DNA from 2 places in the Pseudogracilibacillus amylolyticus genome. Region 1 is predicted to be linked to the other one. Evidence: riboswitches for the same ligand, from Rfam matches in the RefSeq annotation. Region 1 holds a riboswitch; the other holds the start of a gene.
What was found. A riboswitch is a leader RNA that binds a small molecule or an ion and turns the genes downstream of it on or off. The one in region 1 is predicted to bind cobalamin.
Positions count from the first base shown of each region.

Region 2: linked by a shared signal. The riboswitch ahead of ACPYKA_RS11370 (hypothetical protein) and the one ahead of ACPYKA_RS10265 (DUF4430 domain-containing protein) in region 1 are both predicted to bind cobalamin.

Region 1 is NZ_JBPPZG010000077.1:2,353-16,378, reverse strand. Features, by position in the region: partial or broken gene ACPYKA_RS10265 (DUF4430 domain-containing protein) at 1-1,009, opposite strand, end outside; cobalamin riboswitch at 1,468-1,658, opposite strand; gene ACPYKA_RS10260 (murein hydrolase activator EnvC family protein) at 1,852-2,970, opposite strand; gene ACPYKA_RS10255 (C40 family peptidase) at 3,466-4,695, opposite strand; gene aceA (isocitrate lyase) at 5,279-6,553, opposite strand; gene ACPYKA_RS10245 (malate synthase G) at 7,453-9,636, opposite strand; gene ACPYKA_RS10240 (LysR family transcriptional regulator) at 9,794-10,678, shown strand; gene ACPYKA_RS10235 (sensor domain-containing protein) at 10,885-12,585, opposite strand; gene dprA (DNA-processing protein DprA) at 12,941-13,933, opposite strand; gene ACPYKA_RS10225 (HAD hydrolase-like protein) at 13,948-14,026, opposite strand, start outside.
Region 2 is NZ_JBPPZG010000092.1:1,826-14,655, forward strand. Features, by position in the region: gene ACPYKA_RS11335 (sugar-binding transcriptional regulator) at 40-1,065, shown strand; gene gap (type I glyceraldehyde-3-phosphate dehydrogenase) at 1,090-2,097, shown strand; gene ACPYKA_RS11345 (phosphoglycerate kinase) at 2,719-3,903, shown strand; gene tpiA (triose-phosphate isomerase) at 3,916-4,677, shown strand; gene gpmI (2,3-bisphosphoglycerate-independent phosphoglycerate mutase) at 4,674-6,206, shown strand; gene eno (phosphopyruvate hydratase) at 6,444-7,730, shown strand; gene ACPYKA_RS11365 (SDR family oxidoreductase) at 8,052-8,696, shown strand; cobalamin riboswitch at 8,733-8,932, shown strand; gene ACPYKA_RS11370 (hypothetical protein) at 9,073-9,324, shown strand; gene ku (non-homologous end joining protein Ku) at 9,392-10,225, opposite strand; gene ligD (DNA ligase D) at 10,326-12,134, shown strand; partial or broken gene ACPYKA_RS11385 (FAD-binding dehydrogenase) at 12,206-12,830, shown strand, end outside.

The DNA of each region.
Region 1 (14,026 bases):
TTTCTGTTACTTCCACAATTGCGTATGGTCGTACGATGTTGCGTTCATCGTTAGCATTTATTCGCTGTGCAGATAAATGATAAGTTCCCGGTTCATCAAACTGTACAGTTATTTTCCCATTTTCATCTGTTAAAACTTTTTCTCCATCGACTATATATTCTTTTTCATCGATTAGAATCGATGCACCTTCTACAGGATTCACCACATCGAAATTAACGCCGGTTAATTCAATTTCAAGCGATTCTCCTACTTGTGTTGAATATGATTCGCGATCAAACCAAGAAAAAGTATTATCTGTATAATTAGGTGTATAGAATAAAACGATAGACTCTCCATCATTGATCTCTCGTTGTAAAACTCCTTTTTCGACATATCCATTATCAATGAAATACATCCAACCACTATTCCCACCTGCATCAAATTCAAATAATCCATCAATACCAGCAATATAATTACCATCAAATTCTAATGCAAAATCGTTATAATTAGTTAAATCTAAGTGTTCCACGTTTTCTAATGCACGAATAATAGCGTGAATTGCTCTAGGACTGTCTGTAGACGCAGGACCGCCATATTCGCTTAAATCGAAATTATCGACAGTTACTTCCGTAGATGGTACTAGTGTTTTTTCATGCGTTTCTACCCGAACATTTACTGTAACAGGTGGAGCTCTTTCTTTTGTTTGGATTTCTTCCTTTTCTTCTGTTGCCTCATCCGGATCACTTTGTTCTTCATCCTCTGTTTCTACGGAAAGAGTATGATCTTGGTCACTAGCTTTTTCTTTTTCATCTTGCTTATGGTCATTTTCCTTTTCGACCTCTGAATCATCCGTTGATTTTTCTTGGATGACTTCCTTTTCCCTCTTATCTTCCAACTCTTCATCTGAAGTGACGTTTTCACTTTCTTTTTCTTGTGTATTTTCTGCATATGTAGAGATCGGTGATAAGATAGAGGAAAATATTAATAAAAATGCAAATAAAACACTCACAACTCGTTGATTTCTTTTCAATCCTTTTCCCTCCTTAATTTTTTAAAAACTCACATCATTTTTATGTAATGTGTAGGTAAGTTTTTGTCTTCCCTACTCTTTTTACTACTTTCTTTTAATCCTCGATTTTTTCACCAACCCTCCCTTCGTATTTGTTGTAATTGTTGCACACCTCTTAGAATACTTGGCTTCTCGCCAAGCCTTGGCGAGAACTAAAGTTGCACTTACGACGCACAGGACGTGCTAGTACTGGCGCCTGAGACAAATCTTTACGGTGGGACGAAAGCGTAGCTACAGTCCCAGGACGTCGCGCTTTTAGCCAGTGAGCGAGTCAAGAAAGTTTTATACTTTCTTATCTGCCAATAAAAAAGACTCTTACCCCCAAAAAAGGTAAGAGTCTGATAGAAAATATATATTCTATGTACTATTAAACACAAAAATTTTCTAGTCGTATGCATACCTCTATCCTGGAAGGTGTATCGTGCATTTTTGTCTTGGCAAGTCTCCTGACTTATGGATCATTGTATATCTTTTACCTTCCCAGTCTAGTACCAGTGGTATCGTTAAAGACATCTCCCCATTTACAGTGGCCGGTCCGTTCAGGATTTTCACCTGATTCCTTTTTAATTTTTTGCTTATTTGCAAAAAAACCAACACATAATCTATTAAATTATTGATTACTATCTACTAAGTATAGACTAGAAAGTGTTGCGTGACAATACGCTTGTCTCATTATGTACATATTCTAGTGTATAAGGCGGGTTTTTGGAAGTGAACAAAATGGTCGGTTCATAGAAGTGTAGCTTGTTTTCGAACAAAAAAGGATTTGTTCTATTAAAATAAGAACAAATCCCTTAATTTTTCTAATTTAAATATCCCACAGGATTTTGGATAGAACCATTTACATGGACTTCAAAATGAAGATGGATTCCAGTAGAATTTCCTGTAGCTCCCATAATTCCCAGCTGATCTCCTTTGGAAACTTTCTGACCAGATTTTACATTAATCGATGCCATATGACCATATAATGTTTTTAGCCCATTTCCGTGATTAATAATTACTGTATTGCCATAACCATTCATTGTACCAGCTGTTTCAACCGTCCCACTTTCAGCCGCAAATATTGGCGGGCTAGTACTACGGTCAGTTCGTGCGATATCAATTCCTTTATGCATTTTCCCCCAACGCTGACCCATATGACTAGAAATGTATCCGCCTTGTGTAGGCCAACCTAAAGTTCCTGCACCCATTGCCTCGGGAGAAATACCATCGGAAATAGGAATTGCGTCTTGAACGTGAATTTTATTTTCCAGAGCTGATAATTCCTCATCTTTAAATTCTAGTTTTTGAACTAATTCATTTAATTCATCCTTTTTTCCTTCTAGTTCTTCCTTCATCTGGATTGCTTGTTCTTTCTGTTCCGTAACTAATTTTTCAATTTCCAATAACTCTTCTTCTAGATTTTCTAATTCTTTTAGTTTCATCTCTACTTCTCTCTTATCTTTTTCTTGTTCTTTAATTAAGTCAGCGTCAGAATCTGTAATTGTTGTCACTGCATTCAGTCGGCTGATGAAGTCAGTAAAATCTTCTGCACCAAAAAGCACTTCTAAATATGTAATATTACCGCCATTTTTCTGATATGATTTGGCTCGTTCTTTAAGAATATCAAATCTTTCTTCAATTTTGTCTTCTAGAATTTTTATTTGTTCTTTTTTAGAATCCATCTCTTCTTTTACTTCTTGGATTGCTTTTGTATTATCTTCTAACGTCTGATTCAGTTCTTTAATCTCTTTATTTTTTGTTTCTATTTCTACTAAAACTTCCGCGACTTCTTCTTCAGCTTCCGTCAAATCTTCTTTAACTTCTTTTCTCTCTTTCTTAATTTCAGATAAATCTTTTTCTGCAAATGATGTTAATGGCACAATAGTGAAACTATAAGTGAACATCACGAGTGCTCCCAGTAAGACAGTTACTTTCTTCAAGACTTTTCCGCTCCCTCTTATGTATAACTTGATCTATATCTAGTAACCTTCTCTATTTAATTGTTTCACGAATCAAATTATAACAGTTCAAGATAACAGAAAGGTTTTAAAAAAATTACATTTATATCACAAATTATGTTTAATTATTACAAAATAGGGTAACAAAAATCGATAATTATCATGTCCCGTTTTTATGGTGGGGCAAACGTGAGTAAACTCTCGGAATCTAATAGAATCGATCGTCACGAAAAATTTAATTCTTTTCAACAAGACTATCAAATAGCCTAGTCCCTAAGATATTTCCTGCTTCACCAAGGAATTAAAAGACATGTTCGTCTGTAGTCCAAAGATTTCCGAACGGGGAAACCCACTATTCGTTAAACGCGATAAACAACACTATGAGTGCTGTTTGTTTAAATTATGTCTAATCTTCTTTCTGCAAATTAAAAAACGCATCGCTAGTTTTTTACTAACGATGCGTTAATATTCTTTAATTTATTTAACTCTTCTAACGATATTATCAAAATGCTGTGCCCAATAGCCACTGTTCATATCGGCAATTGCAACCCCAGTACTACTTTGCGATCCTAAGAATTTACCACCGCCAAGATAGATACCAACATGACTTCCGCCTCTAAAGATAACTAAATCTCCAGGTTTAGCTTGGCTATAAGGAACTCCTGTACCTGAACTTGCCATTTGACTAGCAGTTCTCGGTAAGCTTACACCTTCTTGCTCATAAGCCCATTGTACAAATCCTGAGCAGTCAAATTGTCCTGCACCCGGATTCTTTGCACCATAAACATAAGTTGATCTACCGATAAACTGTTTACCAGCAGCGATTGCTGATCCGCCACCGCCAGTATACGCTACCTTTGGTGAGTTATTTGTTTTAGGAGTAGATGAGCTTCCATTACTGTTACTGTTATTATTTGTACTATTGTTACTTGTGCTATTATCGCGAGTAACGCCATTACTGGTCTCATCTGAATTTTCAGTAGCAGATGCTACTTCTTGTGTAGCTGGTGCAGTCATGCTAGCACGGATATCTGCTTCTAATGCTACTAGTTCACTGCTTTCAGATTCCAACTTAGCTTTATCTTTTTTAAGCTTATCTTCTTTATCTTTTAACTTTTTCTTACTTGCTTCTTGTTGTTCTTTTTGAACTTTTATTGTTTCTTCCTGATCTTCTAATTCTTGTTTAAGCTCTTCTTGGTCAGTTAATTTCTCTTGAACTGCTTCTTTATCTCTTTCGTTTTCTTCTAACAAATCCATATCAGCATTAGTTATAGTAGTAACTGCAGAGATACGGCTAATAAAGTCACTAAATCCTTCTGCACCTAGGACAACTTCCATATAATCAATTTGTCCACCATTTTCCTGGTATGAAGCAATTCTACTTTTTAAGATTTCGTTTCTTTGTTCAATCTTCTCATTTAGAGTATCGATCTCTTCTTGTAAAGTAGCAATCTCTGTTTCAGTTTTGTCGATTTGTTTATTGTTTTCATCTAACGCCGATTGGAGACGAGTAATTTCCTCGTTAATCTCTTTAATTTCATATAAAATATCTGCAATTTTAGCTTCTGCTTTTGAAAGTTGTGATTTTACTTCTTGTTGTTTATTCTGAACACTTTGTAATGTTTCAGCATGGGCTTCCTGACTAAAAAATGCACCACTTAAAGTAACAACTGCAACTGCACCAATTGCAACTACCTTTTTTTTCAAAACTATTCCCCGCTTCCCTTATGACCGTTCTTTTTGTCTATGTACGTAATATCTAATCGAAATATGTAGGGTCATAAAAATTATTAATGTATATTATGTAATCTATTAATCTTTTAGTCGAATAATAGTATAGCACTATAAAATGACAAGCATGTTTTAATAATGTTACAGTTATATTTCAATGTGTTATTTTATTGTTACATAATTAGGGAGTTCCGATTATAATTAAGCTCTTTATAGTGAGAAATACTTACAAATGACAATTATTTAATTAACTAACAAACGACCTTTGATGGATCATATCAAGGCTTTCCTTAGATACCAAGGTCGATAGCAAGTAAGTAGAAATGAGTATACATGAGGTTACTTCTGTCAAAAACGGACAATATATTTCTTTTTTTACAAATAACAATAGTTATATTCATAAAAAGAACTTAAGAAAAAACACCTCACGAATGGTAACAAAGTGACAGAAGATGGAATAAACCAGAAAAAAGGTTCCAAGCAAATTTTTTATTACTTGGAACCTTTTTATTTAACTATTTTTGGCTAGTTATGTCCCAGCCTCTTTGTAAATTATTGATTAAAATTGTTCTGCTTCAGTAGATCCAGCAAGAGCAACTGTTGAAGATTCTCCTCCAGCAATTACTTGTGCAACTTCATCAAAGTAACCTGTTCCAACTTCTCTTTGGTGACGAGTAGCTGTGAACCCTTTCTCCTCAGCAGCAAATTCTTTTGATTGTACTAGACGTGAGTATGCACCCATACCTTTGTCTTTGTACTGTTCTGCAAGTTCGAACATGCTGTAGTTTAATGTGTGGAATCCAGCTAATGTAACGAACTGGAACTTGTAACCCATTTTTGCGATTTCTTTCTGGAAGTTATCCATTTCTTCTTCTGACATATGGATCGACCAGTTAAATGATGGAGAACAGTTGTAAGCTAATAGTTGATTTGGATATTTCTCATGAATTGCTTCAGCAAAACGACGAGCTTCATCTAAATCCGGCTCCGCAGTTTCACACCAGATTAAATCCGCGTAAGGTGCATAAGCAAGTCCGCGAGCAATCGCTTGATCTAAACCAGCTTTTGTACGGTAGAAACCTTCTACTGTACGCTCACCAGTTAAGAATGGTGCATCATATTCATCAACATCACTTGTAATTAAGTCAGCCGCATTTGCATCTGTTCGTGCCATAATGATTGTTGGAGTACCCATAACATCTGCTGCAAAACGTGCAGAGATTAAGTTTTTGATAGCAGTTTGAGTTGGTATTAATACTTTACCACCTAAGTGCCCACATTTTTTCTCAGATGCAAGTTGGTCTTCAAAGTGAACGCCTGATGCTCCAGCTTCAATCATAGATTTCATTAATTCGAATACATTTAAATGACCGCCAAAACCTGCTTCCGCATCCGCAACGATCGGTGCGAAATAATCATTTTTTACTTCTCCTTCAGAGTATTCCACTTGATCCGCACGTTGTAGAGCATTGTTAATACGTCTTACAACTTGTGGAACACTGTTAACCGGATATAAGCTTTGGTCAGGGTACATTTCACCTGCTTGGTTTGCATCTGCGGCAACTTGCCAACCACTTAAGTATATTGCTTTCAAACCAGCTTTCACTTGTTGAACAGCCTGGTTTCCTGTTAAAGCACCTAGTGAATTTACATATTCTTCATTATTTACTAAGTCCCAAAGTTTTTTAGAACCTCTGTTAGCTAGAGTATATTCGATATCAATCGAACCACGTAGACGAATAACATCTTCGGCACGATATGGTCGCTTAATACCTTCCCATCTTGGATTCGTATCCCATTCTTTTTGAAGTGCTGCTGCTCTTTCTTTATACATCTGACTTTTCCTCCTTAAGATTAGAAAACTTATATATTTGAAGAGACTGGAACAAGATTTTTTACTATCTAGATCAACTAATCGGAAATAAATTTTGCTTTTGTTTCTTTAGAGTTGATCGTTTACGTTATGCTCCAATCTCAATCAAGCAAAAAAACCATTTGTTGTATTACAGTTTATAAAAATGCTTATTATTACATAACAATTTATTGTTTTTTATTAATCATCTTTCTTAGATAAACAATAGTCACACTCAAGCGTATAACTCTTATTAGAAACGTTTTCTCCACACTCAGGACAAGTAGCTTTGTCATGTTTCTCTCTCATCGTCTACACCTCCAATTATATAACAGTGTGTTATTTATTGAATCTGTTATAATACAGTATAGTCGTTTTTTATATAATTGCAAGTGTTTTTATAAAATATTTAAAAATATTTTTTTCGATTAGGTAATAATGAATTTTTATTGAAAATGCTTGGAAAGGTAACTTTCGGGAAATTGCTTGGAGATAGAGTTGTAAAACAGCAGTTACCGTCTATATAGCGAAATAAGTTTACAACTTGATTTTAGGTGTTCCACTTCGAGAAAGAAGTAGCAGTCTGTTTTAGACAAGTAGCCTATCTGCTATAAGTAACTGGATATATAGAGAGAGAGAGAGGTAATGTACCCCCTGATCTTGAAAAAGTTGTTCAAAACAGAGATCGACTACGAGCGATTAGTTATTAGAATCCTTCTGTTTTTAGTTGCGAAAGTGTCAACACAAGAATTTATTCTTTATGCTCTAATTCAAGCAACTAGAGCACTTAAATTAAAAAAATATAGTCTGTGCTCTTTCACAATCATTAAAAAAAGGAGAAGACTTAACTATTCTTCTCCTTTTAAACCCCCTATTACTATTTAGTTTGTTACACCGATTTTTTTCTTAAATTCTATACGGCGCTTTTGTAAAATTGGTTCTGTGTAACCATTCGGCTGTTCTGTTCCTTTAAATACTAAGTCGCAAGCAGCTTGAAATGCAACAGATTCATCAAAGTTTGGAGCCATATTGCGATATAGTTCATCGCCAGCATTTTGTTTATCAACAACTTGTGCCATGCGTTTTAATGTTTCCATTACTTGTTCTTCACTGCAAATACCGTGATGCAACCAGTTTGCGATCATTTGACTGGAAATTCTAAGTGTTGCACGGTCTTCCATTAACCCTACATCATTAATATCTGGTACTTTCGAACATCCAACTCCCTGTTCTACCCAGCGAACAACGTAACCTAGCATTGTCTGTGCATTATTATCAAGTTCAGCTTGGATTTCTTCTTCTGTCCAAGCAGGACTCTGTTCAACAGGTATTTGTAAAATATCGTTACGATAGTCTATATCTGTACCTTTTGATAACAATTCATCTTGTACGTCACTAACATTAACTTCATGATAGTGAAGTGCATGCAATGTTGCTGCTGTAGGAGATGGAACCCAAGCGGTATTTGCTCCAGCTTTTGGATGACCGATCTTTTCACGAACCATATCTTCCATCTTGTCCGGCATCGCCCACATACCTTTACCGATTTGGGCTTCATTTTTAAATCCTGCACGTAACCCAATGCTTACATTATTTTTTTCATAAGAAGAAAGCCATGTGGCATTTTTCATATCTACTTTACGAAGCATTGGTCCAAGTTCCATTGATGTATGAATTTCATCACCTGTTCTGTCTAAGAAACCTGTATTAATAAAAATTGCCCGTTCTTTAACCGCATGAATACAGTTTTTTAAGTTTAGACTTGTACGACGTTCCTCATCCATGACCCCAACTTTTAATGTATTTCTTTCTAAATCAAGCATATCTTCTACTCTTGCAAATAGCTCATTAGTAAATTTAACTTCTTCAGATCCATGCATTTTAGGTTTTACAATGTAGACAGACCCTTTTTTCGAGTTAATATATTTTCCTTTACCTAGCAAATTATGTTTAGCTACTAAACTAGTAAAAACAGCATCCAAAATTCCTTCATACGCATCTGTACCATCTTCATTTAATACAGCGTTGTTAACCATTAAATGGCCAACATTTCTCACAAGCATAAGAACTCGACCAGATAATGTCACTTCTTTTCCATCAGTAGTTTTATAGATGCGGTCCTCATTGAATGTGCGTTCGATTGTTCGATCACCTTTTTTAAATGATGTGGAAAGCTCTCCGCGAATTAATCCTTTCCAGTTACGATATACATCAACCTTATCTTCAGCATCAACAGCTGTTACAGAATCTTCACAGTCCATAATACTTGTAATTGCTGATTCAATCATAATATCTTTTACACCAGCATTATCCGTTTTTCCGATCGGATGGTTGGGATCGATTTGGATATCAATATGAAGCCCATTATTTTTTAATAGAATGGAAAAAGGTTCGCTTTCTTCTCCTTGAAACCCGATAAACTTATCTTCATCTTTTAAACCGACAGTTTCACCATTGGTAAGAACAACAGCAAGCTTCCCATTTTCAATCCCATATTTTGTTGCATCTTTATGTGAACCAGATGTAAGAGGTGCACTAGCATCTAAAAATTCTCTACTTTTTTCAATTACTATATTTCCACGAACCGGATTATATGCCCCTGACTTTTCCGCTCCATCTTCTTCACTAATTACATCTGTACCATAAAATGCATCATAAAGAGATCCCCAACGAGCATTGGCAGCATTTATCGCATAACGCGGATTATTAATTGGAACGACAAGTTGAGGTCCAGCGATTTGGGAAATTTCATCATCTACATTTTGTAAATCAACTTTAAAATCTTCAACTTCCGGCTCTAGGTATCCAATATCTTCTAAAAACGTTTTGTACTGCTCTTGGTTAAACTCTTTGTTTTCTTTATGCCATGCATCAATTTGGTTTTGCAGTTGATCACGTTTTTCTAATAACGCTCTGTTACGTGGGGTGAAATCAAGTAACAGTTTTTCAAAATCATCCCAAAACTGTTCTATATCAAGTCCGGTTTCAGGCAGTGCTTCTCTATTAACAAAATTATACAATTCTTCGGCAACCTTAATACTACCAACATTAACGTAATTCGTCATCATACATCCTCCTGTCAATTTTTCCTTCTTGTTGCCACCTATTATATAACAGTTTTATATATTATTACAATACATAATTCGAATAACTACTATTCCATTTAGTTATAGCTGTTGTATAATAGGTTTATCAAGTGAAATTTTGGGAGGATTAACATAATTGGATATTCGGCATTTGGAATATTTTATTGAGGTGGCGAAACATTTAAATTTTACCAAAGCGGCTGCTGCATTACATGTTTCACAACCTTCTTTGAGTAAAACAATTAAGGGGATCGAGGAAGAGTTAGGCGTACCGCTTTTTTACCGTTCGTTTCGACAGTTAGAAATGACTGATGCGGGAAATGCATTACTGCAAAATGCAAAACACGTTCTTAACGCTTACGAAAATTTAACGTCAGAATTAAACGATGTAATGGATCTTAAAAAAGGAGAAATTAAAATAGGAATCCCACCAATAATAGGAGCCGCTTTTTGCTCTAAGATTATCAGTCGCTATATCGATTTATTTCCAATGATCGATGTATCATTAATTGAAGTTGGTTCCAAAAAAATCAAAAGTGGGGTTTGTGATGGCACATTAGATATTGGCTTTGTTTGTAATAAACCTTTAAACAAAAAAGAAGTTGACATTATGCAAATAGTTAAAGATCCATTAATGCTAGTAGTTCATAAACAACATGCTCTCATTGAAAAATCCGCGATAAGTTTTAAAAATATCGAAGACGAACCTTTTATTATGTATCGACAAGACTTTTCCTTATTCGACGGCATTATTGACGCTTGCTCCCAGTATGGGTTTTACCCGAACATCGTTTGTGAGAGTTCTCAAAAAGACTTTATTTTAGAAATGGTGGAAGCTAAGCTTGGCGTCGCATTATTACCTAGTCAAATTTGTAACAAAATAAACAATAAAAACATTGTCGCCATTCCATTTGAGAAACCTGATGTTCATTTGGAACTCGGGATGATTTGGAAAAAGAATAGTTACTTACCATTTTCCGTTCGCGAATTTGTTTCTGTCGCAAAAGAGTTCGATTTCTAACCTTATCAAATATAAGTTAGAAATGAGAGGGAAAATCGTTATTAAGTTAACTCGATTCGTAAATTCCCATTAGGATAACTTGAAAATAGCTTACGGAAATTCGTCATAAATTATCCTTAGTTAATCAACTTCTTCGTTTTTTCCTAAATAAAAATCCGCCTCTTAAAGCCAAGCGGATTTTTGTTTGCTTTTATTGTAATGAAATTTTAAATTTTCAACCATTTTTGTTCCACTTCCTCTACCGGTAAAGGTTTATCAAAGAGATACCCTTGAACAATATGACAATCTAATTTCTGAACGATTTGTAATTGTTCGTTTGTCTCAATTCCTTCAGCGACAACTTCAATATCCATCGTTTTCGCCATCGTGTTGATTGCGGAAACAATAGCTTTAATTTTTTGGTTATGTCCCATCACTTTAATGAACGAGCGATCAATTTTAATTCGATTTATTGGGAAATCTATTAAATATCCTAAAGATGAGTAACCTGTGCCAAAATCATCTACTGCAATGTAAAAACCAAGCTCTTTAAGTTGATGAAGTTTTAAAATCGTTTCTTCCATATTATCAATTAGCGAACTTTCGGTTAGCTCAATTCCGATATCACTTGCGGAAACACCGGTTTTCTGGATGATTTCCGATATATTTTCGACTAAATATTGATCTTTAAATTGATTCATTGATAAATTAATACTAATTTTAATATTCGTTAATCCTTGCTTTTTCCACTCACTTAGTTGCTCACACGCTAGTTTAAATACCAAATTTCCAATTTCGATAATTAATCCGGTTTGTTCAGCAAGTGGAATGAATTTTACAGGTGAGATAAGACCTTCAGTAGGATGGTTCCAGCGAATCAATGCTTCAAATCCGACCAGTTTATTTGTTTCTACGGAGATTAACGGTTGATAATATAGTTCAAATTGATTCTCTTTAATCGCTTTTTTTAACTCTATCTCCATAATAAAAAAGTTGTTCGGTGTGCCCATTTCAGGTTTATAAAAATCCATAACTGTTCGATTTTTCCTAGCACTAGTCATGGCGCGATTTGCTTTTGATAACAAACTAGATACTGTATTGCCATCCCTAGGATATACACTTACACCAAAACTTGCATCAAGAGAAATTTCCGTTCCATTAACTAAAATTCGAGCAGCAATTTTATCGAAAATCTCTTTAATAAGATCTTTAATTTTATCTTCATTTGCAATATTTTCTATAATCCACGTGAATTCCGTCCCACTCCAACGCGTCACCATACTGTTTTTAGGTATACTATTTTGTAATCTTTTCGCAATTCGTTTAAGCAAAACATCCCCAAAAAGGAAACCATGTTTTTCATTTATCTCTGTGAAATTATCCAATTGAAGGTAAATAATAGCAAATGCCTTATCGTGTGAAGATTGCAAAACTGAGACAACACGTTTTTCAAACCAAAAACGATTGGGAAGGTTAGTCAAAGAATCATAATAGGTAATGTTCTGTAAATATTCATTTTCAAGTGAATCATTATGTAATAAATCAGAAAAGATGCCGATGATGTTTTCAATTTCATCTTGATCATTTTTTATGGCAATAATAGATAACGATTGTAAATATACTTCTCCACTCTTCGTACGATTCCAAAGCTCTCCTTGCCATTTACCAGTCTGTATTACTACTTGTTTCATATTTTCATAAAAGGAGAGTTCCTGTATGCCGGATTGTAAGTTTCTTGGCGTTTTCCCTTTCACTTCAGCAAATGTAAAACCGGTGATTTTTTCAAATTTCTTGTTGACATAAATAATTTGATTATGACTATTTGTAATCATAACCCCTTCATCTATATTGTTTAAAGCAATATTTGCTAACTGATTATTTATACTATCTGCCGGAAGTTCAAAATCCTCAAAATTAGCAATCGACATTTTCGCACCTCATTAGTGGATAAAATAATTGATAACACTATGTATATGACTGTTTTCCTAATACTTTTTTACCACAAAAATAAGGGATAGTCAAAGCAAATGAGGATTATATTTTCTTATTTAAGATAGACACATTTTTTAGCGTTTTTTTATGACGAAATTTATACATAAATAGTTATACGAAGATAGATTTTATCCATGGAAAATTAACTTCAACACGAATTTTGGACAATAAAAAACTACCAAATTTTTCATCAGTATAAACAGTGCAAGTTAAATTTTAATAAAACCATATTTATAAGTAGAGGAATCCACATCTAAATAATAGATGTGGGTTATTTATTACTTACCAAATTTATCCGTCGAATAAATTTAATTTTTCGATACTTTCAGCTGAACGTTGTATTGAATTCATTTTTTCAAAACGCTCGTAGTGTTCATTATCTAGCTTTAATTTATAGTCTAATAAATTGTTGTGAATTGATTTATACGATTCTTTATTTTGTAAAACAGTTACACCAGCATTCATTAATTCTATATTTCCCTGAATTGCATTTTCGTTTTCATCTTGTTGTAAAGGGGTTGGGGTAAACAAAAATCTATTTTGTTTCCTTGAGAACTCAATAGTATGCTGAGTGCCGCTTTTTGTTGGTGTTTGTACCGGACAAACACCTAATGATAAACCACTTTGAATCCGATCCCTTTTCACAAAATTACCTCTTGTGTTCGATTGGCCAATCGGAGTTTCTGAAAGCCATAACCCATCTCGTTCCAAAATCTTTGTTGCCAGTTCTTTATTTTTCGCTGGATAAATTTGCATCAAGTTCCCCGCTAAAACAGCAATCGTTTTTCCATTTTCCTCCTTTAATGCCCCTTCATGAGCCGCTGTATCGATACCCAACGCAAGACCACTTACTATCGTATAGCCCATTTCAACAAAAGTGGTAGCAATTTTACGCGCTGCTTTTATCCCTGTTTCAGTCGGTTCCCTTGTTCCGACAACAGCCAAATTAAGTTTTTCTTTTAGCAATTCCGTATTTCCTTTTGCATACAAGATGGTTGGTGGGTCTGGAATTAACCGTAAATAGTTGGGGTACCATTCGCTGGAAATCGGAATTACTTTAATATCTTTTTCTTCATGTGATGTAATTAAATTTTCTGCCCTTTCTTTAGCAACCGAAATATTTTCCGGCGATAACAATTTGCTTATATTCTTCTTGTTCATCGTCTTAATTTGTTCCTGAAGGTTTTCAGCGTTTAAATCAGGATAACTTTCGTATAGTTGTATTAATGTTTTACTGCCTACACCTTTGATACAACTGAGTGTGAGCCAGAAAAAATCATTCAATTGCTTCACTCCTGCTAAATTTCTAATTCCATATTGTTCCCAATAATTTTACTCAATTCTATGTCTGCAATCACTGTGTTTATATGTAAACTC
Region 2 (12,830 bases), on a different contig from region 1:
TGCAGTAGTTTCATCCTTCATGTTAAAGGAGTTTTTTGTGTGAAAGAATTAATCCATTTACAAAAAATAATCTACCCAGATTTACTGGAAACAATGCAAAACAGATATACCGTTCTTTATACGATTTATCTGTTTCAGCCGATTGGTAGAAGGGGAATCGTCGATCACACAAATATGCCGGAGAGATATATTCGTAATGAAATTTCCTTATTAGAGAACCAAGGATTAATTGATATTACGACGAAAGGAATGTTAATTACGGATGAGGGGAAAAATATCGTCGATCGATTGCACTCTTTTATTCGTGAGGTTTCCGGTTTAACTTCTTTAGAAAATGAATTAAGAAGTAAAACAGCAATTGAAAACGTCATTATTGTTGCTGGAGATAGCGATGTAGAACCATATGTGAAGCAAGCACTAGGTAGGGCAACTGTACAATTTTTGAAAACAGTCATGGAGGATAACGCAACAATTGCTGTTACTGGAGGAACAACCATGGCTGCTGTAGCAAATGCGATGGTTCCATTGGAAGGATTTGAATGTTTATTTGTTCCTGCCAGGGGTGGTGTCGGTGAAAAAGTAGAGAACCAAGCGAACACCATTGTCGCACAAATGGCGAAAGCTGAAAAAGGGGACTACAGATTGTTGCATGTTCCCGATCCATTAAGTGAAGATTTGTATCAATCCATGATTAAAGAACCTTCGATTATGGAAACACTAAATTTAATTAAGCATGCAAATATTGTATTACATGGAATAGGTGATGCCCTGACAATGGCCGAGCGAAGGAAAACTTCAGCCAGCACTGTCCAGCAATTAATTAACGAACAAGCAGTGAGTGAAGCATTTGGTTATTATTTCGATAAAGCGGGGAATATTGTTCACAAAGTAAGAACAATTGGAATCCATTTGGAAGATTTAAAGAATATTAATAAGGTTATCACTGTCGCTGGAGGAAAGTCAAAGGCTCAAGCAATTGCCTCTTACATGAAACAAGGTAAAAGCGATGTGCTCATAACGGACGAAGCTGCAGCGAAGGAAATTGTTAAAAAACATTTATTATAAAAAACAAATTAGGGAGGAAGTCAAATGACTGTAAAAATTGGTATTAATGGGTTTGGACGAATTGGAAGAAATATCTTTAGACAGGCATTAAAGAATGATGATGTTGAGGTAGTAGCAATTAATGACTTGACAGATGCAGATATGTTGGCACATTTACTTAAATATGATTCTGTACATGGAAGACTTGATGCAGAGGTAGAAGTTGATGGGGATGATCTGATTATTAATGGTAAGAAAATCCACGTTTACTCTGAACAAGATCCGATCAATATTGGTTGGAAAGACCATGGTGTGGAAGTAGTGATTGAATCGACAGGCCGCTTCACAAATCGAAAAGATGCAAGTAAACATTTAGAAGCTGGTGCAAAAAAAGTTATCATTTCCGCGCCGGCAACAGATGAGGACATTACAATTGTAATGGGTGTGAATGAAGACGAATATGAAGCAGATAAACATGATATTCTTTCAAACGCATCATGTACAACAAACTGTTTAGCCCCTCTTGCCAAAGTATTACATGATAAATTTGGTATTCAGCGCGGGTTGATGACAACAGTTCATGCGTACACAAATGACCAACAAATTTTGGATTTACCTCATAAAGATTATCGTCGTGCTAGATCAGCAGCTGAAAATATTATTCCAACGTCAACCGGTGCAGCAAAAGCAGTTGGAAAAGTATTACCTGAATTAAACGGCAAGTTAAATGGGATGGCAATTCGGGTTCCTGTTCCAGACGGTTCTGTTGTCGATTTAGTTGCAGAATTGGATCAAAATGTAACAGTTGAAGAAGTAAATACTGTCCTAAGTGAAGCTGCTGAAGATGAGTTAAAAGGTGTTTTAGAGTACTCAGTTGAGCCGCTCGTTTCTACAGATATTGTTGGTAATACACATTCTTCTATTATTGATGGACTTTCAACAATGGTTCTAGAGGACAATATGGTTAAAGTAGTTTCATGGTATGATAACGAAATGGGTTACTCTTCACGTTGTATTGACTTAGCGAAGTTTTTAAAAGAAAAAGGACTATAATAAAAATCTAAATCTTTCGGACAAACTAATTAGGCTGGTGCAATAGAATTTTAAACATAGAAATATCCGAACTATAATTCAAATTTTTTCACTTAAAGTTTGTATTAGTTCGGATTTTTCTATCAGTGTCTTTGTAGCCTTTCCATAAACTGTGTAGTAAAATCGCCGTTGATTTTCGCTCCGGGCAGTACGCTTTCCGCGGGCACGGCTTCAGCCTCTTCCGGAAGCAAAAGGCGCTTCCTGCAGAGTCTTCAGACACGTGCTTTTCCCGCAGGAGTCGACTGCCCTCCACTACAATCAACTAGATCGGTGAATCCCCGGTATAGAACATTTATCCTCCACAGTACCAGCGGAGGAAATACACGGAGACTCCTATGGGAGGATAGGCCTAGATGAGACTACGTAGGAGCGAAGCGACGAGTAGGCTCAACAGCCGCCCACGGAAAGCGCAGTGTATTTCCGTAGCGGTAAGTTGATTACTAACCGAATTTACTGCCCAGTTTCCTTCAACTGTGTCCGAGCTTTCTTAAATCCATATAAAAATTATGTATTTAGAACAGACTGACGTATAATGGAAAAGGATATGTAATAACGTGAAGAAATGTAAAGGGGTTTTTTCATATGAACAAGAAAACGTTAAAAGAAATGGCGGTAAAAGGAAAAAGAGTTTTTTGTCGTGTAGATTTTAACGTCCCAATGCAAAATGGAACAGTTACAGATGATACACGGATTAAAGCCGCACTCCCAACCATAGAGCACTTGATTGATCAAGGTGCAAAAGTAATTTTAGCAACCCATTTAGGACGCCCAAAAGGTGAAATAGTAGAAGAATTACGACTTGATCCTATTGCAAAACGGTTAAGTGAGTTGCTTGGAAAAAAAGTTGCAAAAACAAATACTGTAATTGGTGAAGAAGTGAATCAAGCAATCGCAGCTTTACAAGACGGTGATGTGTTATTACTTGAAAATGTCCGTTTTGAGATTGGCGAGGAAAAGAACGATCCAAACCTTGTCAAAGCTTTTTCAGAAATGGCTGACATTTACATAAACGATGCATTTGGAACATCTCACAGGGCACATGCTTCTACAGCAGGTGTAGCTGAACAGCTTCCTGCAGCTGCCGGATTTTTAATGGAAAAAGAAATCGATGTACTTGGAAAAGCATTAGCGAACCCAGAACGACCATTTACAGCTATTATTGGCGGTTCTAAAGTAAAAGATAAAATTAATGTGATCGATAATTTTTTAGATATTGTCGATAATTTGTTAATTGGCGGTGGACTTGCTTGCACATTTTTAAAAGCAAAAGGGTATGAAATTGGAAATTCTTTATTAGAAGAGGATAAAATAGATTTAGCGAAAGAATTTATGAACAAAGCAGAAGAAAAAGGGGTAAAGTTTTACATTCAGACAGATGCAGTTGTGGCGGATGCGTTTAAAGAAAGTGCTAATAATAAAACAGTTGCCGCAAATGAGATTCCAGAAGGCTGGATGTGCCTCGATATTGGTCCTGAAACGGCAGCAACTTACCGTGATGTTATTTTAAATTCGAAACTCGTAGTTTGGAACGGACCGATGGGTGTATTTGAAATGGAAGCCTTTAGCGGCGGAACAAAGGCTGTCGCAGAAGCACTTGCAGAAACAAAAGGTTATACTGTCATTGGTGGTGGTGATTCAGCAGCTGCGGTAGAACAATTTGGATTAGCAGATAAGATGGATCATGTTTCAACGGGTGGCGGCGCATCACTCGAATTTATGGAAGGAAAAGATCTTCCAGGAATTGTTGCACTAGACGATAAAGAGTAAGGAGAGTATCTAATGCGAAAAAAAATAATTGCGGGAAACTGGAAAATGCATAAAACAAAACAAGAAGCTTTGTCGTTCATTGAATCGGTTAGAGACATCGACACAAATGAGCAAACAGAAGCAATTATTTGTGCTCCATTTGTATATTTACAAAGCTTAGTCGAACAAACAGAAGGTACAAATATTAAAGTGGCTGCTCAAACAATGCATTTCGAAAAAGAAGGTGCATTTACGGGCGAGGTTAGTCCGGTTATGCTAAGTGATATTGGTGTAACGCATGTCGTGATTGGTCACTCTGAGCGACGTGAATATTTTAATGAAACAGATGAAACAGTAAATAAAAAAGCCCTCGCTGCTTTTGAACATAGTCTCATTCCGATTGTTTGTGTTGGTGAATCATTAGAACAGCGTGAAGCAAACGAAACATTAGCCCATATAGAAAATCAAGTAAAGGTAGCTTTAAGTAATTTGAGTGAAGAACAAATTACAAAAACGATTATTGCTTATGAGCCGATTTGGGCTATTGGTACAGGGAAAACTGCATCTAGTGAAGATGCAAATGAAGTGTGTACACATATTCGTGAAGTAATTCGTCAACAAACTTCAGAGGAAATTGCTTCTCAAGTTACTATTCAGTATGGTGGGAGTGTAAAACCAGCCAATATTGAAGAGTTACTTAAAATGAGTGATATTGACGGAGCACTTGTTGGCGGAGCTAGTCTTGAAGCGGATTCTTTTAAACAATTAGTGGAAGCAGGGAATAATGCATCATGACAAACTTAGCGGCAATTATTATTTTAGATGGGTTTGCATGCCGAACTGAAGAACAGGGAAATGCAGTAGCACAAGCAAAAAAGCCGAACTTCGATCGATATTGGAACAGTTATCCGCATAATCAACTTCACGTAAGCGGTCTTTCTGTTGGTCTCCCCGAAGGACAAATGGGAAATTCGGAAGTTGGCCATTTAAATATCGGAGCAGGAAGAATCGTTTTTCAAAGTTTAACCAGAATAAATAATGCAATTGCATCAGGTGAATTTTATAAAAATACAACTTTTCTAAAAGCATTAGAACAAGTAAAAGCAAATAATAGTGCCCTTCATTTATTCGGATTGCTATCCGATGGTGGGGTTCACAGTCATATTGATCACTTGATTGCACTATTAAAATTAGCGAAAAAAAGCGATATAGAAAAAGTATATATCCATGCATTTTTAGATGGACGTGATGTCGGCCCTCAAACAGCATTAGAATACATAGAACAGATGGAAAACGAAATGAAGGAAATTGGGGTAGGAAAGTTTGCCACAGTTTCAGGACGTTATTATGCTATGGATCGGGATAAGCGTTGGCAACGAGTAAAATTGGCGTATGACGCGATTAAAGACGGTAAAGGACCTAAATTTAACAGTGCTGAAGCAGTTGTTCATGACTCATACGAAAAGGAAGTATATGATGAATTTGTCTTACCTTCAGTTATCATGAATGAGCGTGGGGAAGCAGTCGGTCCGGTTAATGATGATGATGCTGTTATATTTTTTAATTTCAGACCAGACCGAGCAATTCAATTATCGCAAACTTTCGCAAATGAGAATTTTAATGAGTTTGACCGGGGCGAGCGTAAAATAGAAAATCTGTTTTTTGTTCAAATGACAAATTTTAGTGATACGATTCAAGCGCCGGTTGCTTTTGATACAATTAATTTAACGAATACAGTCGGTGAAGTCCTTGCAAAAAATGACAAAAAACAGTTGCGGATTGCTGAAACAGAAAAGTATCCACATGTTACGTACTTTATGAGTGGTGGTCGTGAGGAAGAATTTGCGGGAGAAAAGCGAATCTTAATCGATTCCCCTAAGGTCGCAACGTATGATCTAAAACCGGAAATGAGTGCTTATGAAGTAACCGATGCATTACTCGAGGAATTGGAAAAAGGCGAACTGAATGCTGTTATTTTAAATTTTGCCAACCCAGATATGGTTGGACATTCTGGAAAATTGGAACCAACGATTAAAGCGATTGAAGCAGTTGATGAATGTTTAGGGAAAGTGGTTGACAAAATTATTGAACTAGGCGGCGAAGCGATTATTACAGCTGACCATGGGAATTCCGATGAAGTTGTTACACCTGATGGTAAGCCAATGACTGCCCATACGACAAACCCAGTACCAGTGATTATAACGAAAAAAGGAATAACGGTTCGTAATGGGGGGATTTTGGCAGATTTAGCACCAACATTGTTAGAGTTATTAGGAATAGAACAACCGAAAGAAATGACCGGAAAATCATTAATAATGGATTAATTTTGGGTCCAATTCCAGGACATGGACATCCAATACGTCAAGTGGATTCTCAAGATGTCGAGTCGATCACCAATACGTCGAGTGGATATCCAAGATGTCGAGTCGATCACTAAGACGTTGAGTGGATTCTCAAGATGTCGAGCCGTTCACTAAGATTTTGATTTTCAACCTGCAGTAGTCCTAAGCTTTAGGAAAATTTTATTAAAAAATATATTCAATATAAAGGAGAGATTTGAAATGCCTTATATTACAGATGTTTATGCTAGAGAAGTGCTCGACTCTCGTGGTAACCCAACAGTGGAAGTCGAAATTTCAACAGAATCAGGTGCATTTGGAGTTGCTTTAGTTCCGAGTGGAGCGTCAACAGGAGAATATGAAGCTGTTGAACTAAGAGATGGTGATAAAGATCGCTATTTAGGTAAAGGTGTTTTAAAAGCAGTTGATAATGTCAATGAAAAAATTGCTCCGGAGCTGTTTGGACTTGATGTTACTCGACAAAATATTATCGATGCAATTATGATTGAGCTTGATGATACAGAGAACAAAAGTAATTTAGGAGCAAATGCTATTTTAGGCGTTTCCATGGCGGCGGCTCATGCAGCAGCATCACACTTAAATATTCCTCTATATAATTATTTAGGTGGATTTAATGCAAATGTTCTACCTGTACCGATGATGAATATTTTAAATGGTGGAGAACATGCAGATAACAACGTTGATATCCAGGAATTCATGATCATGCCGGTTGCAGCACCTTCGTTTAAAGAAGCTGTGCGTATTGGAGCTGAAGTTTTTCATGCACTTAAAAAGGTATTACAAGATAAAGGACTTAATACTGCAGTAGGTGACGAGGGTGGTTTTGCACCTAACTTGTCTTCCAATGAAGAAGCATTACAAACAATTGCAGAGGCGATTGAAGCAGCAGGATATAAAGTTGGAGAAGAAGTTCAACTTGCAATGGACGTTGCGTCATCCGAATTTTACGAAGACGGAAAATATAATTTAAAAGGTGAAGGTGTTGTTCGTACTTCTGAAGAAATGGTCGATTGGTATGAAGAATTAATTGAAAAATACCCGATTATTTCGATTGAAGATGGACTCGATGAAAATGACTGGGAAGGTCATAAACTACTTACAGAACGAATTGGAGCACGTGTTCAATTAGTTGGAGATGATCTTTTCGTAACAAACACAGAAAAACTTGCGCAAGGCATTGAACAAGGTGTTGGAAACTCTATTTTAATCAAAGTGAATCAAATTGGAACATTAACCGAAACATTTGAAGCGATTGAAATGGCAAAACGTGCTGGTTATACTGCTGTAATCTCGCACCGCTCAGGAGAAACGGAAGATGCAACAATTGCAGACATAGCTGTTGCAACAAATGCTGGACAAATCAAAACCGGTGCACCATCCCGAACAGACAGAGTGGCAAAATATAATCAATTAATCCGTATTGAAGACGAACTTGCCGGAATCGGTGAATACGCTGGATATGAAGCTTTTTACAACTTAAAGAAATAAAACGAATTGGAAAAATCATCAGTGTGATAGAACGCTGATGATTTTTTTATGGGGTAATTGCTCTGAATTCATGAATGATGTGGATAAACTTTTCCTTATGGTTAATTGTCATTTCCCGTGGATAAATCACGAATTGCGTGGATAATTGCTTTTTTCCGTGATTATTTCATAGTTTGCGTGGTTAAATTCAGATCTTCGTGGTTAATCCGTGTTTCCTCTGGATAAATCGTAAACTCTGTGGTTAAAAAACAATTCATTTAAAAATGTCTGCAAACTCGATTACAATGTACATAAGCAATCGTTAAAGAAAGGGGCATGAAAATGTACGTATTGGTAGTAGGGGCAAACGGACAAATTGGAAAACAGCTCATTGACTTATTAAAAGAGAGTGAACATACTCCCGTGGCAATGGTAAGAAAAGAAGAACAGGCAAACGAGTTTCAACAAAAAGGTGTTAAAGCGGTAGTGGCAGATTTAGAAGGTAGCGTTGAAAAGATAGCAACAGCAGCTGCCGGCTGTGATGCAGTTGTATTTACTGCAGGGTCTGGGGGTCATACAGGTGCAGACAAGACTTTATTAGTAGATCTCGACGGTGCAGTGAAAACGATTGAGGCTACCAAGCAGGTTGGAATCAAGAGATTCGTTATGGTAAGTGCATTTCAGGCAAATAACCGAGAAAATTGGAATGAAAAAATCCGTCATTATTATGTCGCTAAACATTATGCTGATAAAGAATTGTTAAGAAGTGGATTAACGTATACGATCGTTCGACCAGGTGGACTGACGAATGATCCTGGCACAGGGAAAGTGTTGATTGGTGAAAATTTATCCAAAGGCGGGAAAATTCCAAGAGCGGATGTTGCTAAAATTGTTTTTGCCTGTTTGGATAATGAAAAAACGTTTAACCGCTCATTTGATGCATTAGAAGGGGAAGAAGTTATCGAGAATGCATTCGAAAGATTATAGTAATAAAAAAACTTAATGATATAATGAAGCTATAAACTGAATATAGGAGAAATAGGTGTAATAAAGAAATTATCTTTATTGCTTAAAAGGGAAGTCCGGTTAAAATCCGGCGCTGTCCCGCAACTGTGTATAGGAGCGATTCGAAATAATCCACTGTTTTCCATATTTATGAAGACGGGAAGGATCGAAAAGCGATGATTATGAGCCAGGAGACCTGCCTATTTGATCTCGTACATCAGTTCCTACGGAGGATAGGAGGTGTTGGTAAAAAAGCGCGGTGATTTTTAAATAAAGACGCCGAGGCTTATTTTGATTTGAATCATACACAACGAACAACCTTCTTTTATAGGGGTTGTTTTTTTAGTGGAAAAAGACTATGGAGGTGTTCAAACTGTACGGAACAGTAAATTACTTCATCGAGCGATTGCAGACAACGATAATGAACAGGCTTGTTATAGAAAAGAGTCTTTCACTCGAAGAAGGGTATATAAAATTAATAAATGATATCCAAAAATTAGATGAAGTAAAAGTAGTGAAAGAGACTTATTTTGCAAATTTAAACAAAGCTTATGAAATAGTGAATGAACGAGTGGCAGGTCGCCAAAAAGCAGATCCGTTAGAAATATAAGTTTAATTCAGAAATACTATTAATGATAATGGGGTTGTCCTAAAAATATAAAAGGACACCCCTTAGTTCATTTCGCCGCTTTTTTCGCTGTTGTCGTTTTTTTCTTCGGTTTTGTTTTTTCTTTCTTTGCTTTATCCAAAGATGCTTGGAGTGCATCCATTAAGTTAGTAACATTGTCTGGTTTCTTCTGCCCTGCTTTACCGGTAACTGTTGCAGTTTTGTCGGCTTTCTTATTTTCGATTGTCTCAAGTAGCGCGGCACGGTATTCATCTGTGTACTTCTCTGGATCAAACGTTGTTGTCAGTTGGTCGATTAATAATTTTGCAGTATCCAGTTCTTTCTTCACAATTTCTACTTTTTCCGGTACATTAGGTACATCTTGAACCTTACGTACTTCATCTGGATAATGAATCGTTTCTACAACGAGTGTATTTTCATAAAAGCGAATTACAGCAAGCTGTTCTTTTGAGCGAATCATCATCTTCGCTACACCAATTTTTCCAGTTTCCTCTAAAGCGGTACGAAGTAGAGAATATGCTTTGGATCCGCCGTCACCAGGTGATAAATAATAACTTTTTTCGAAATAAATTGGATCAATTTCTTCTAATTTTACAAAATCGATAATTTCAACTGCTTTATCCCCCTGTTCTTTTTTAAGCGCTTTTAAATCTTCTTCATCTAACATAACGAATTTGTCTTTCGTAATTTCATACGCTTTAACGATTTCTTCTTCTTCTACTTTTCGATCGCAAACCGGACATACTTTTTGATACTTAATAGGTGTTTGACACTCTTTGTGAAGTTGTCTTAATTTCACATCTTTATTTTCTGTGGCAGCATGCATCTTTACAGGAATATTGACTAGTCCAAAACTGATGGTTCCTTTCCACATGGTATGCATGAAAAGACGCCTCCTTTTCAATTTAGTTTGTGTATGCTTTTGCATTTTTATCCTTTAAAAAGCACAACTTATCATTAAGGAACGGAGGAGTGAAAATAAAATGGAATTAATGCAACCTATCCCAACAGCAAAAATAATCCCGAAAAAAGATTGGATTTATGAAGTCAAATATGATGGTTTCCGTGCGTCGCTATTGTGGAGCAAAAATAATATTCAAATTATTAGTAGGAATAATATAGATTTAACTGAAAATTTCCCTGAAGTTTTAGCTTATTGTAAAGAAATTGAACCGATTTTTACTGGAAATTTACCTATTCAATTAGACGGGGAATTAGTTGTGCTAAATAATGCGTATCAAGCTAATTTTTCAGCTATACAAAAACGTGGTCGCTTAAAATTAAAAGAGAAAATTGCCAAACTTTCAATCGAGAGACCAGCTACATTTATTGCTTTTGATCTGTTGCAACAAGGTCAAAAAGATTACCGTCAAACGTCCTTAAAAGACAGAAAAAAACAGTTAGTTAATTTATTTAAAAAGCTAGAAGGAAAAGAGGATAAGCCCCTACAAATGATTAAATCATATGAAAACTATGAAGAAATTTCTGCTATTGTTTTTTACCATAAAGGTGAGGGCATTGTGGCGAAACGAGCCTCAAGTTTATATGTACGTGGGAAAGCACACAGTGATTGGTTAAAAGAAAAAAACTGGCGAAAAATACATGTTTTTCTAACAGCATATGATTTAAAAAATGATTATTTTCAAACCGGGATTTATCATCATGCAACAACGGTTTCTATTGGAAAATGTAAACATGGTTTAAGTGAAGAAGAAATGTCGTCATTAAAAAATGTATTTATGGCAAACGGTGAAAAAGAGGAACAAATGATGAAATTACCTCCAGCAATATGTGCCTCCATTTATACATTAGATTTACATGACCACGAATTGCGAGAGCCGGAATTTGCTGAACTACTTCCAACATTAGCGCCAGAAGATTGTACGAAAGAAAGGTTGGAATTGGATTTAGCTATGCTACCTGAAAAAGTAGATATATCAAACGAAGATAAAATCTTTTGGCCAAAAAAACGTCTCACAAAAGGTAACTTACTTATATATATGCGAGAGATTTATCCGTATATTATTCCGTACGTACAAAACCGAGCTCTTACTGTTATTCGCTGTCCAGATGGAATAGAAGAAAAATCTTTTTTTCAAAAAAATTTACCTAGTTATGCACCTGATTATATTGATTATATGGAAGAAAAGGATAAACGGGTTCAAATTTGTAATCAATTAGAGTCGCTTATATGGTTTGCAAATCATAGTGCGATTGAATATCATGTCCCATTTCAAACAATTGATAGCATGTATCCAAATGAAATTGTATTTGATTTGGATCCACCTAGCAGAGAACAGTTTGTGCTCGCAATTAAAGCGGCGAAGATGATCAAACAATTGTTAGATGGACTAGAACTCATTTCATTTATTAAAACTTCGGGAAATAAAGGGCTTCAAATTCATATCCCAATTCCAACTAATCGGTTAAGCTTTGAGCAAACTGCCATTTTTACGGAAACAATCGCAAAAATTGTCGTAAATGCAGCACCAGATCTTTTTACGATAGAACGTTTTAAAAAGAATCGCGGAGGACGTCTCTATATTGACTATGTCCAGCATGGAAAGAACAAAACGATTATTGCTCCTTATTCTCCACGTAAAACAGAAGACGCAACTGTTGCAACACCATTATATTGGGAAGAAGTTACCGAGAATTTGGAGCCGAACCAATTTACGATAGAAAATGTTGTAGAACGAGTTAAAACAGTGGGATGTCCTTGGATCTTTCATTTTGAAGCGGCAAGGGAACAAACGTTAACGAAAACACTCGATTTAATTCGGTCAAATTAACAGAAGAGAGAGAATATACTTTCAAAAATAGTAAAACACTTTATAATACTATTAAAAAGGGGGGCGATAAGATGGAAATTGATGTTATTGTCATTGGAGCAGGACTCGCTGGACTTGTAGCGACTACGGAAATTGCACAGAGCGGAAAAAAAGTATTGTTACTTGATCAAGAAGGTGAACAGTCATTAGGTGGTCAAGCATGGTGGTCGTTCGGAGGATTATTTTTAGTAGATTCACCTGAGCAAAGACGTATGGGAATAAAAGATTCTAAAGAATTAGCTTGGCAAGATTGGCTTGGAAGTGCTGAATATGATCGATTAGAAGATGAAGATTTTTGGGGACTGAAATGGGCTGAGGCGTATGTTGATTTTGCTACATATGAAAAACGTGATTGGTTATATGAAAAAGGAGTCCGCATTTTCCCAGTAGTCGGTTGGGCTGAGCGAGGAGGGTATTTAGCAGAAGGTCACGGAAACTCTGTACCTCGTTTTCATATTACTTGGGGGACTGGACCAGGCATTGTGGCGCCATTTGTCAAATTACTCCATCAACAAATAGAGGCAGGATCCGTTACATATTTACCTCGTCATCGTGTGGATGAATTGATTGTAAAAAATAATTCCATTTCAGGAGTTACTGGAGCTATATTAGAGCCGACTTCTATCAGAAGGGGAGAAGAGAGTTCACGAAAAGAAA